DNA from 4 places in the Pseudomonas sp. 86_A genome. Region 2 is predicted to be linked to each of the others. Evidence: predicted binding sites of a transcription regulator. Region 2 holds the regulator's gene; each other region holds the start of a gene.

Region 1 (2,198 bases), on a different contig from region 2:
GCGGCCCGATCCGCGATTGCGGCGGCGCCACCAGCACGCGCTGGACCATCTCCGGCGTGCCCCTTTCCTGCAGCGTTCCGACCAATGCTTCGCCGATGCCAAGTTCGGTCAGCACCGACAAGGTGTCGAACGCCGGATTCGGCCGGAAGCCATCCGCCACCGCCCGCAGGGATTTCTGTTCCTTGGCAGTGAACGCGCGCAAGCCGTGCTGGATCCGCAGACCCAGCTGCGCCAGCACATTGTCCGGCAGATCGCCCGGCGACTGGGTGACGAAATACACCCCCACGCCTTTCGAGCGAATCAGCCGTACCACTTGCTCCAGCCGCTCCTGCAAGGCCTTGGGCGTATCGCCGAACAGCAAATGCGCTTCATCGAAAAACAGCGCCAGCAGCGGCTTGTCGGCATCGCCGCGCTCCGGCAACTGCTCGAACAGCTCGGCCAGCAGCCACAGCAGGAACGTCGCGTAGACCTTCGGTGCCTCGTGCACCAGACGACTGGCATCGAGCAAATGAATGCGCCCACGGCCGTCCGCCGCCGGTTGCAGAATATCTTCCAGTTGCAGCGCCGGTTCGCCGAACAACGCTTCAGCGCCCTGCTGTTCCAGGGTCGCCAGCCGGCGCAACAGCGCCTGGCTGGAACCGGTGGTCATCAGCGCGGCGTCTTCGCCGAGCAGTTGCGGGTTGTCCTTGAGGTGATTGAGCAACGCCTTGAGGTCTTTCAGGTCGAGCAGCAGCAGGCCTTCGCGGTCCGCCACTTTAAACGCTGCGTACAGCGCCGACTGCTGGCTGTCGGTCAGTTCCAACAGGCTGCCGATCAACAGCGGGCCCATTTCACTCAAGGTGGTGCGCAAGGGATGACCGGATTCACCGTGAATGTCCCACAGCGTCACCGGATACGCCTGCGGCTTGTAGTCAAGCCAGGGCATCCCGGCGATGCGCTCGGCGACCTTGCCCTGAGGATTGCCGGCGGCGCCGAGGCCGCACAGGTCACCCTTGATATCAGCGGCAAAAACCGCGACGCCGGCGTCACTGAACGCCTCGGCGAGGCGCTGCAAGGTCACGGTCTTGCCAGTCCCGGTCGCCCCGGCGATCAGCCCGTGTCGGTTCGCCAGGCGCATGGCCTGAGCAATCGGTTGCCCCGCCAGATCGGCGCCGATAACGAGTTGCGATGTGTCAGGCATTTTGTCACCTATGGTTAATCTTTAATCCGCTATGGCCGATAGATAAAGGCGAGAACCCGACTGAAAAGTCGGTCGGACATTTCCCTAAGGAGAGTCGGAAATATCAGTTTGTTTCACCCTTGCCCATATTGCGCGTCTTTATAAAAGCACGCCCAGGACATTAAGACCTTAGCGGAACCCCAAGCCATGAACAAAAATCTGCGCTTCAGCCATAAAATTTTGCTTGCCGCCGCCCTCATCGTCATCGCCGCTTTCGCCTCGTTCACGCTGTACAACGACTGGCTGCAACGCAACGCGATTCGCGATGACCTGAACAACTATCTCAACGAGATGGGCGAGGTCACGGCCGACAACATTCAGACCTGGCTCAACGGCCGCATCCTGCTGGTCGAAAACGCCGCCCAGAACATCGCCATCAACCCGGACCCGGCCAACGTCGCCAGCCTGCTGGAACAGAAGTCCCTGACCTCGACGTTCATGGCCACTTACCTGGGTGATGCCACCGGGCACTTCACCATCCGCCCGGATGTGAAGATGCCGGACGGTTTCGATCCACGGGTGCGCCCTTGGTACAAAGGTGCCGAGAGCAGCAGCGCGTCGACCCTGACCGAACCGTACATCGACGCTGCCACCGGGCAGTTGATCATCTCCATCGCCACCGCCTCGAAAAAGGCCGGCCAGAGCGTTGGCGTGGTCGGCGGCGACCTGAGTCTGCAAACCTTGGTCGAGACCCTCACCGCCCGGGACTTCTCCGGCATGGGCTACGCCTTCCTGGTCAGCGCCGACGGCAAGATCCTGGTGCACCCGGACAAGGCACTGGTGATGAAGACGCTGAAAGACGCCTATCCGCAGGACACCCCGCGCATCAGCAGCGACTTCAGTGAAATCACTGTCGACGGCAAGACCCGCATCGTCAGCTTCACCCCGATCAAGGGCCTGCCCTCGGTGAACTGGTACATCGGGCTGTCGGTGGACAAGGACAAAGCCTTCTCGATGCTCAGTGAGTTCCGCACCTCGG
Region 2 (2,198 bases):
CCACCAGATCCATGGTGCGGTTGGCCGCGGCTTCGGTCAGCTTGACCACATAGCCCAGGCGTTCGGTGGCGTCGGTGATTTGCGACACTTCCTCGGCCTGCGGCATGTGCGGATCGATCTGGAAGTTGACGATCGCACTGTGCAGTTCGCGTGTGAGCTTGCCCACTTCCTGATACAGGCCGCGGTCACGGGTCTGATTGAGCTCATGGATCAGTTGCACAGCGTCGCCGAACCTGCCTTTTTCAAGGCTCTCGACCAGTTCGACCGCGTGTTTTTTCAGGGTCGATTCGAAATCGCCCTGTGAAGATTCTTTATGCTCCATAGCTCCCCCGCGCGTTCATCAGCCGATGCGTTCGAAAATCTTCTCGATTTTTTCTTTCAGCGCCTGAGCCGTGAAAGGTTTGACCACGTAGCCGTTTACACCGGCCTGGGCCGCTTCGATGATCTGCTCGCGCTTGGCTTCTGCCGTCACCATCAGCACCGGCAGGTGCTTGAGTTTTTCATCGGCACGCACGTGGCGCAGCAGGTCGATACCGGTCATGCCCGGCATGTTCCAGTCCGTTACCAGAAAGTCGATGCTTCCGCTGTTGAGCACCGGAATGGCAGTGGTGCCATCGTCGGCCTCGACGGTGTTGGTGAACCCCAGATCACGCAGCAGGTTCTTGATGATCCGCCGCATCGTTGAGAAGTCATCAACGATGAGGATTTTCATGTTCTTGTCCAATTCGACCTCCAAGCAGTCTTAAACGCGCCCAGCACCTGGACGCGCCATTTCAATCAATCCGGCAAAGCACTCGATGACTGTCTGGAGCACAACAGAGCAAGACCGGTGCCGTTCATCACCGCACCAGCCTCGTTCGCAGTGTCCCCACACTGCCTTCAGCGCGCTCGCCACTCCCCCAAACGCCCCCGCAAGCGGGCCGCGCACTGGCTGTGTAACTGGCTGACCCGCGATTCACTGACGCCAAGGACTTCACCGATTTCCTTGAGGTTCAGCTCTTCGTCGTAGTACAGCGCCAACACCAGTCGCTCACGCTCCGGCAAATTGGCAATCGCGTCCGCCAGCGCTGCCTGGAAGCGTTCATCTTCCAGATCGCGTGACGGCTCAAGATGAGCACTGGCGCCATCCTCGTGCAGCCCTTCGTGTTCGCCGTCCTGCAACAGGTCGTCGAAACTGAACAGCCGGCTGCCCAGCGTGTCATTCAAAATCCCGTAGTAATCGTCGAGACTCAATTGGAGTTCGGCCGCAACTTCGTGATCTTTAGCATCACGGCCGGTTTTAGCTTCAATTGAGCGAATTGCGTCGCTGACCATACGGGTGTTGCGGTGAACCGAGCGTGGTGCCCAATCCCCTTTGCGCACTTCGTCGAGCATCGCGCCGCGGATTCGAATGCCCGCGTACGTTTCGAAACTGGCGCCCTTGCTGGCGTCATATTTGGTCGAAACTTCAAGCAGACCGATCATCCCGGCCTGAATCAGATCCTCGACCTGCACACTCGCCGGCAAGCGCGCCAGCAAGTGATAGGCAATGCGCTTGACCAGTGGCGCGTAACGCTCGATCAACTCGTACTGCGCGTCACGTGCCGACTTCTTGTAGTAGTTCATACCGCTCGCGGTCATAACACAGGCCCTGCTGTTTGCTGCACGAGGCGCTCGACGAAAAACTCCAGGTGACCGCGCGGGTTGGCAGGCAGCGGCCAGGTATCGACCTTCTGCGCGATCGCCTTGAACGCCAGCGCGCACTTGGAACGCGGGAAGGCTTCATAGACCGCTCGCTGCTTCTGCACTGCCTTGCGCACGCTTTCGTCGTACGGCACCGCGCCGACGTATTGTAAGGCGACGTCGAGGAAACGATCCGTGACCTTGGTCAACTTGGCGAACAGGTTGCGCCCTTCCTGCGGGCTCTGCGCCATGTTGGCGAGGACGCGGAAGCGGTTCATGCCATAGTCGCGGTTGAGCAGTTTGATCAGCGCGTAGGCGTCGGTGATCGAGGTCGGCTCGTCGCAGACCACCAGCAACACTTCCTGCGCTGCGCGAACGAAACTGACTACCGAGTCACCAATACCCGCAGCGGTATCAATCACCAGCACATCGAGGTTGTCGCCGATGTCGCTGAAGGCCTGAATCAGACCGGCGTGTTGCGCCGGGCTCAGATGAACCATGCTTTGCGTGCCGGACGCGGCCGGCACGATGCGGAT
Region 3 (2,198 bases), on a different contig from region 2:
GTGGCTTTCTTGCAGCTGGCGCAGGTTGCTGGAGATTTCCAGGGGCGTGGTCAGCACCTTTGGTGGCTGCGGACTATCATCCGCGCTTAGGGCGTTTGGCACGTTTTCTCAATCTCCAGACAAAATTTGACTACGACTAGCCAGCATTTTGCCAGCATGTTTCGCGGGTTGATAGTGCAGGCACATCGAATGGCTCACGCCTGGCTGAGCGGACGCGGTGTGGCGGGTTTGGCAAATGTACCGCTGGCGTTATACAGCGCTGGAGCCTCACCGCCAGTGAGGATCTTCAGTTGATTGGCCGTGGCGGCCTGCTGGATCTGTATCGACTGGCCATTCTTGAGGTTGGCCGCCTGGCATTGAGCGATCAGATCGGTCAATGCGTCGCCTTGCGTCAGCAACTGCTCGCCAATGCTCGATTGGCCAGCCAATTGCTCAAGACCTGAACGATCGGTCGGCAGGTTGAGACTGGCGAGGATTTCACTGCGCTTGCGGCCATGCTGTTCTAGCAGAATGATCAATGCCTGCTTGTGCGCCAGAATTTCTTCCAGCAAGGGCATGTCGCGACCGTGCAACGCGAGGGACTCGGTTTGCAGTAACTCCAGCAATTGTTGAGCTGGAGCAAAGTCGTCGGTGATCAGTTGCAATAAATTAGTGTCGTGCATGGCTGGCCTTGGGTTCTAAGCGTCCAAAAGCCTGGCGCCGGCGAAAGCCTAGCGCTGGGCTTCGAAGTTGAGCAGTTTGCTGGCTACACGGTTGCTGTCGACTTTATAGCTGCCATCGGCAATCGCTGCTTTCAACTCGGCCACGCGGGCTTTGTCGACGGCAGGCTGATCGCGCAGCTTGTCAGTGACCTTCTGCAACTGTTGAGCCTCATTGCTGAGGTGTACCGATTCCCCGCTTTTTGCGGTACTGGCCGTTTCGGCCGGGGTATTCAGCGGCGCGGAGGTACCGGTTTCGGCGGATTCCTTGGCGTTGCTGGTACGTGTACTGCCCGTAAGTGACGAGGAGCTGTTCAAACGGCTGAAATCGATGACCATGTTAAAAACCTCTGGGAATTTGGACGCTTGCCATGTTCTCGGCCATTCCCTGGAAAACTTTAGGCTCACTTTGCAATGAGCTGCATGTGCCGAAGCGTGTCCTGCTGCGGCACAGTTTAGGGAAGGGGCGGGGCTGGCGCCAGTTTTCTGCGAGCATGTTTTACATGGCCACTTCCACTTGGCCCGGCGCGATGACCTGCGCCTTGATGACCCGGTTGGAATTGAGGTTTTTCACCCGAATCTGTTCTTTCAGACCGCCATTGGCCAGGGCTTCCCCGGGCATGCGCACGGCGAGCGTGCCACTGCGGGCGATGATGACCACCTGATCACCCTTGCGCACCACTTCGGCCTGTTCCAGATGCACCAGGGTAATCACCTGATCGGCGACCGTTGGTCGGGTTAATTTCTGCCCGATGGCGTCATCCACCGACGTCAAAAAACCCTGATTGATCTGACTGACGTCGCGTTCACGCAAGGTCACGTCCTGCGGCTCGATAATACCGGCGCGTTTGAGCGGTCGGGTGGTGGTGACAATCTCGCGAAACAGGCGGACTTGAGCGGGCACGAACACCGTCCACGGCGAGCTTCCCTCGCAGCGAACCTTGACCGTTACCCGGCCCAGCGGACGTGCCGGACTCTCCAGTGACGCTGTCAATTCCTTGTCGCACATTGGCATGCGCATACGCGGGTCGAGCTGGTTGACCTCGATTTCGTAGCGGCCTTCCGTTTGACTGGTAGCCAGATAGTCTTCTACGGTGAACTCAAGAAAGCCCTGAGTGACGCCGATAAGCATGTCAGGCAAGGTAACCGTATCAGCACCGGCAGGGCTGCCAGCGAAAAACAAGCAGACGGCAGACGTCGCGCACAGCGCTTTGCGGGTGCGGGAGGTCAGGCGTCGGAAAAATGTCGTTTGAGCGTTCATACGAGTTAAAAAGCAAGCGCCGTGCCGTTTAGCAATGAATGTGCGTCGCAACAACACTTGGCGTTGGTGTAGGAGTCTGGGCATGGCTGGTGTAATGGATTCGGTGAACCAGCGCACGCAACTGGTAGGGCAGAATCGCCTGGAGCTGTTGTTGTTCCGTCTCGACGGTCAGCAGCTCTACGGAATCAACGTGTTCAAAGTGCGGGAAGTGCTGCAATGCCCGTCGCTGACGTTGATGC
Region 4 (2,198 bases), on a different contig from region 2:
CTTCCGAAGTGCTCACCGCATTGCGCGCGACTTCTTCCACGGCGCTGGTCATCTCGTTGACCGCGGTGGCGGCCTGTTCGATTTCGTTGTTCTGCTGGGTCAGGCCACGGGCGCTTTCGTCGGTGACACTGTTCAGCTCTTCCGCAGCGGAAGCCAGTTGTGTGGCCGAACCGGAGATGCGCTGCAAGGTGTCGCGCAATTTCGATTGCATCTTGGCCATGGCGGCCAGCAGACGCCCGGCTTCGTCGGTGCCATCCACGTGGATCGGCTGGGTCAGGTTGCCTTCGGCAATGGTTTCCGCGGCGTCCAGTGCTTTGGAAATCGGCTTGGTGATGCTGATGGTCAGCAGCCAGGCGAACAGCAAGGTCAGGCCGGTGGCGATCAGCAACAGCGTCACGACCAGATTGAACGACATCGAGTACTGATTGGCTGCACCCTGATTAGTCTCGGCAATTTGCTGGGTATTGATCTCCAGCAGTCGCGCCAGGGCTGTGTTCACCGCCTCCGAGTTACTCAGCAAGTCCGAGTTGAGCATCTGCCGCAGTTCATCGATCTGATTGTTGCGCGACAGGGTTTTCATCCGGTCTTCGAGTTGGCGGTACTGAGCCAAGAGCTGCACGTACTGATCGTAGGCCGCGCGCTCTTGCGGGCCATCGATCAAAGGTTCGTAGGCGCGTTGGGCGTCGGCGATTTGCCGGTTGCGCAGCTCGAACAGCTCCATGGTTTTTTGCTGCACGTCCGGTTCGCGGTTGATCAGCAACCGATACGAAAGCACCCGCAGGCGCAGCGTCAGTTGAGTGAATTCATCGACGGCCTTGATCGACGGGACACTGGCAGTGGCGATGTCTTCGCCCGCTGCACGGATTTTGCTCATCTGGTTCAAGGCGAACACGCCGAGAATCAGCATCAGACCGCCGATCAGGGCGAAGCCGGTGAACGCCCGGGGGGCGATATTCATATTGCGAAGGGACATGGGTGCATACCGAGGAAGGGCCGCATCCATGCGGGCTGAGACTGCTGTATGGATGACTTATCGGTCATACGACTAAAGTCTTGAGGCGGTGTGCGTATTTGTCGCACAAGGGCTTGGGCGACGAAGTGCAGGAACCAGATCGGCAGATCACAGTCTTTTAAACTCGCGAGAACGGTCGGCCACCAGGAAAATCAAGGCCTTGCGCCGGTTTAACCCTGGCATCCGCAGTGACTTTTCTTTATCGTACGCGCCCTTTGAAAAACGCCTGGAAGATCAAAATGTTGGAAGCATCCCTCAGCCAATTGGAACAGCTCGTCAGCGACCTGGTGCAACAGAACCAGACCCTTACGCAAACCAACCAGACCCTGTCCACGGAACTGGCCCAGGCCAAGGATGAGAACGAAAGCCTGCAACTGAGCCTGATGGAACAGGAAGAGAAGCACGGCGCCACCGCAGCGCGCATCCAGGCCCTGGTTGATCGCGTCAACGCAGGTCCTGTCAGCGCATGAACCACGGCACCGCAGGGGTAAAAGTCATCTCCATTCTCGGGGAGGACTATTCGATCAAGGCACCGGCCGGGGAAGAACAGACCCTGCTGGACGCCGCACTGATGCTCAAGGCCGCACTGGCCGACACCAAACGCAAATACCCGACACTGATCGGTGACCGCTTGCTGGTGTTGGCCGCCATGAATCTGTGCTCGCAGCAGATCGAAATGAAGAAACAGCACCAGGAAGAACTCGACCGTTACCAAGAGCAAGTCAGCGCCACGGTCGAAACCATCGCCAAGACCATCAATCAGGGCTGATGGAGTTGCGCACAACCAAAGAATAGATTGTTGATTGGGTTGTATACAATCGGCACGGCTGTTGCATTGTTTCGGCCACTTATTCTTTGGGGGTGCTCCATGCAGTTCTGGCGTCGCAGTATTCAATGGCAGCTGATTCTCAGCATGGGCACCGCCCTGCTGGTCAGCATCCTGATCGTGGTTGGCATTTATACCCTGGTGGTCAACCGCCTTGCCCAGAGCTATCTGGTCGAACAAGCGCTGCCGTCGAGCATCGAAGCGACGCGCAATGACATCGAACGCATCCTCGTCCAGCCGCTGACCGCCGCCAAAGACATCGCCAGCAACAGCATGGTCCGCGACTGGCTGGCCTCGGGTGAAGACAGCAGCAAAACAGCAGCCTTCGCGCAGTATCTGGAAGGCATCCGCGCCGAACAC

Evidence for each region. The regulator FliA, encoded in region 2, starts transcription of late flagellar genes. The targets are predictions, from matches to a motif close to CTAAAGTTTNNNNNNNNNNNGCCGNTAA.
Region 1: the regulator FliA is predicted to act here: its motif matches at 1,195-1,222, upstream of J5M57_RS20420 (methyl-accepting chemotaxis protein).
Region 3: the regulator FliA is predicted to act here: its motif matches at 1,073-1,100, upstream of flgM (flagellar biosynthesis anti-sigma factor FlgM).
Region 4: the regulator FliA is predicted to act here: its motif matches at 1,031-1,058, upstream of J5M57_RS21585 (methyl-accepting chemotaxis protein).

The regions. Positions count from the first base shown of each region.
Region 1 is NZ_JAFGYS010000013.1:121,966-124,163, reverse strand. It holds gene J5M57_RS20425 (helicase HerA-like domain-containing protein) at 1-1,180, opposite strand, end outside; gene J5M57_RS20420 (methyl-accepting chemotaxis protein) at 1,367-2,198, shown strand, end outside.
Region 2 is NZ_JAFGYS010000003.1:118,761-120,958, forward strand. It holds gene J5M57_RS06130 (protein phosphatase CheZ) at 1-322, opposite strand, end outside; gene J5M57_RS06135 (chemotaxis response regulator CheY) at 341-712, opposite strand; gene fliA (RNA polymerase sigma factor FliA) at 880-1,620, opposite strand; gene fleN (flagellar synthesis regulator FleN) at 1,617-2,198, opposite strand, start outside.
Region 3 is NZ_JAFGYS010000018.1:62,965-65,162, reverse strand. It holds gene J5M57_RS24720 (flagellar brake protein) at 1-102, opposite strand, end outside; gene J5M57_RS24715 (flagellar protein FlgN) at 195-662, opposite strand; gene flgM (flagellar biosynthesis anti-sigma factor FlgM) at 711-1,037, opposite strand; gene flgA (flagellar basal body P-ring formation chaperone FlgA) at 1,198-1,959, opposite strand; gene J5M57_RS24700 (chemotaxis protein CheV) at 2,042-2,198, shown strand, end outside.
Region 4 is NZ_JAFGYS010000014.1:131,981-134,178, reverse strand. It holds gene J5M57_RS21585 (methyl-accepting chemotaxis protein) at 1-973, opposite strand, end outside; gene J5M57_RS21580 (hypothetical protein) at 1,252-1,482, shown strand; gene J5M57_RS21575 (cell division protein ZapA) at 1,479-1,781, shown strand; gene J5M57_RS21570 (methyl-accepting chemotaxis protein) at 1,881-2,198, shown strand, end outside.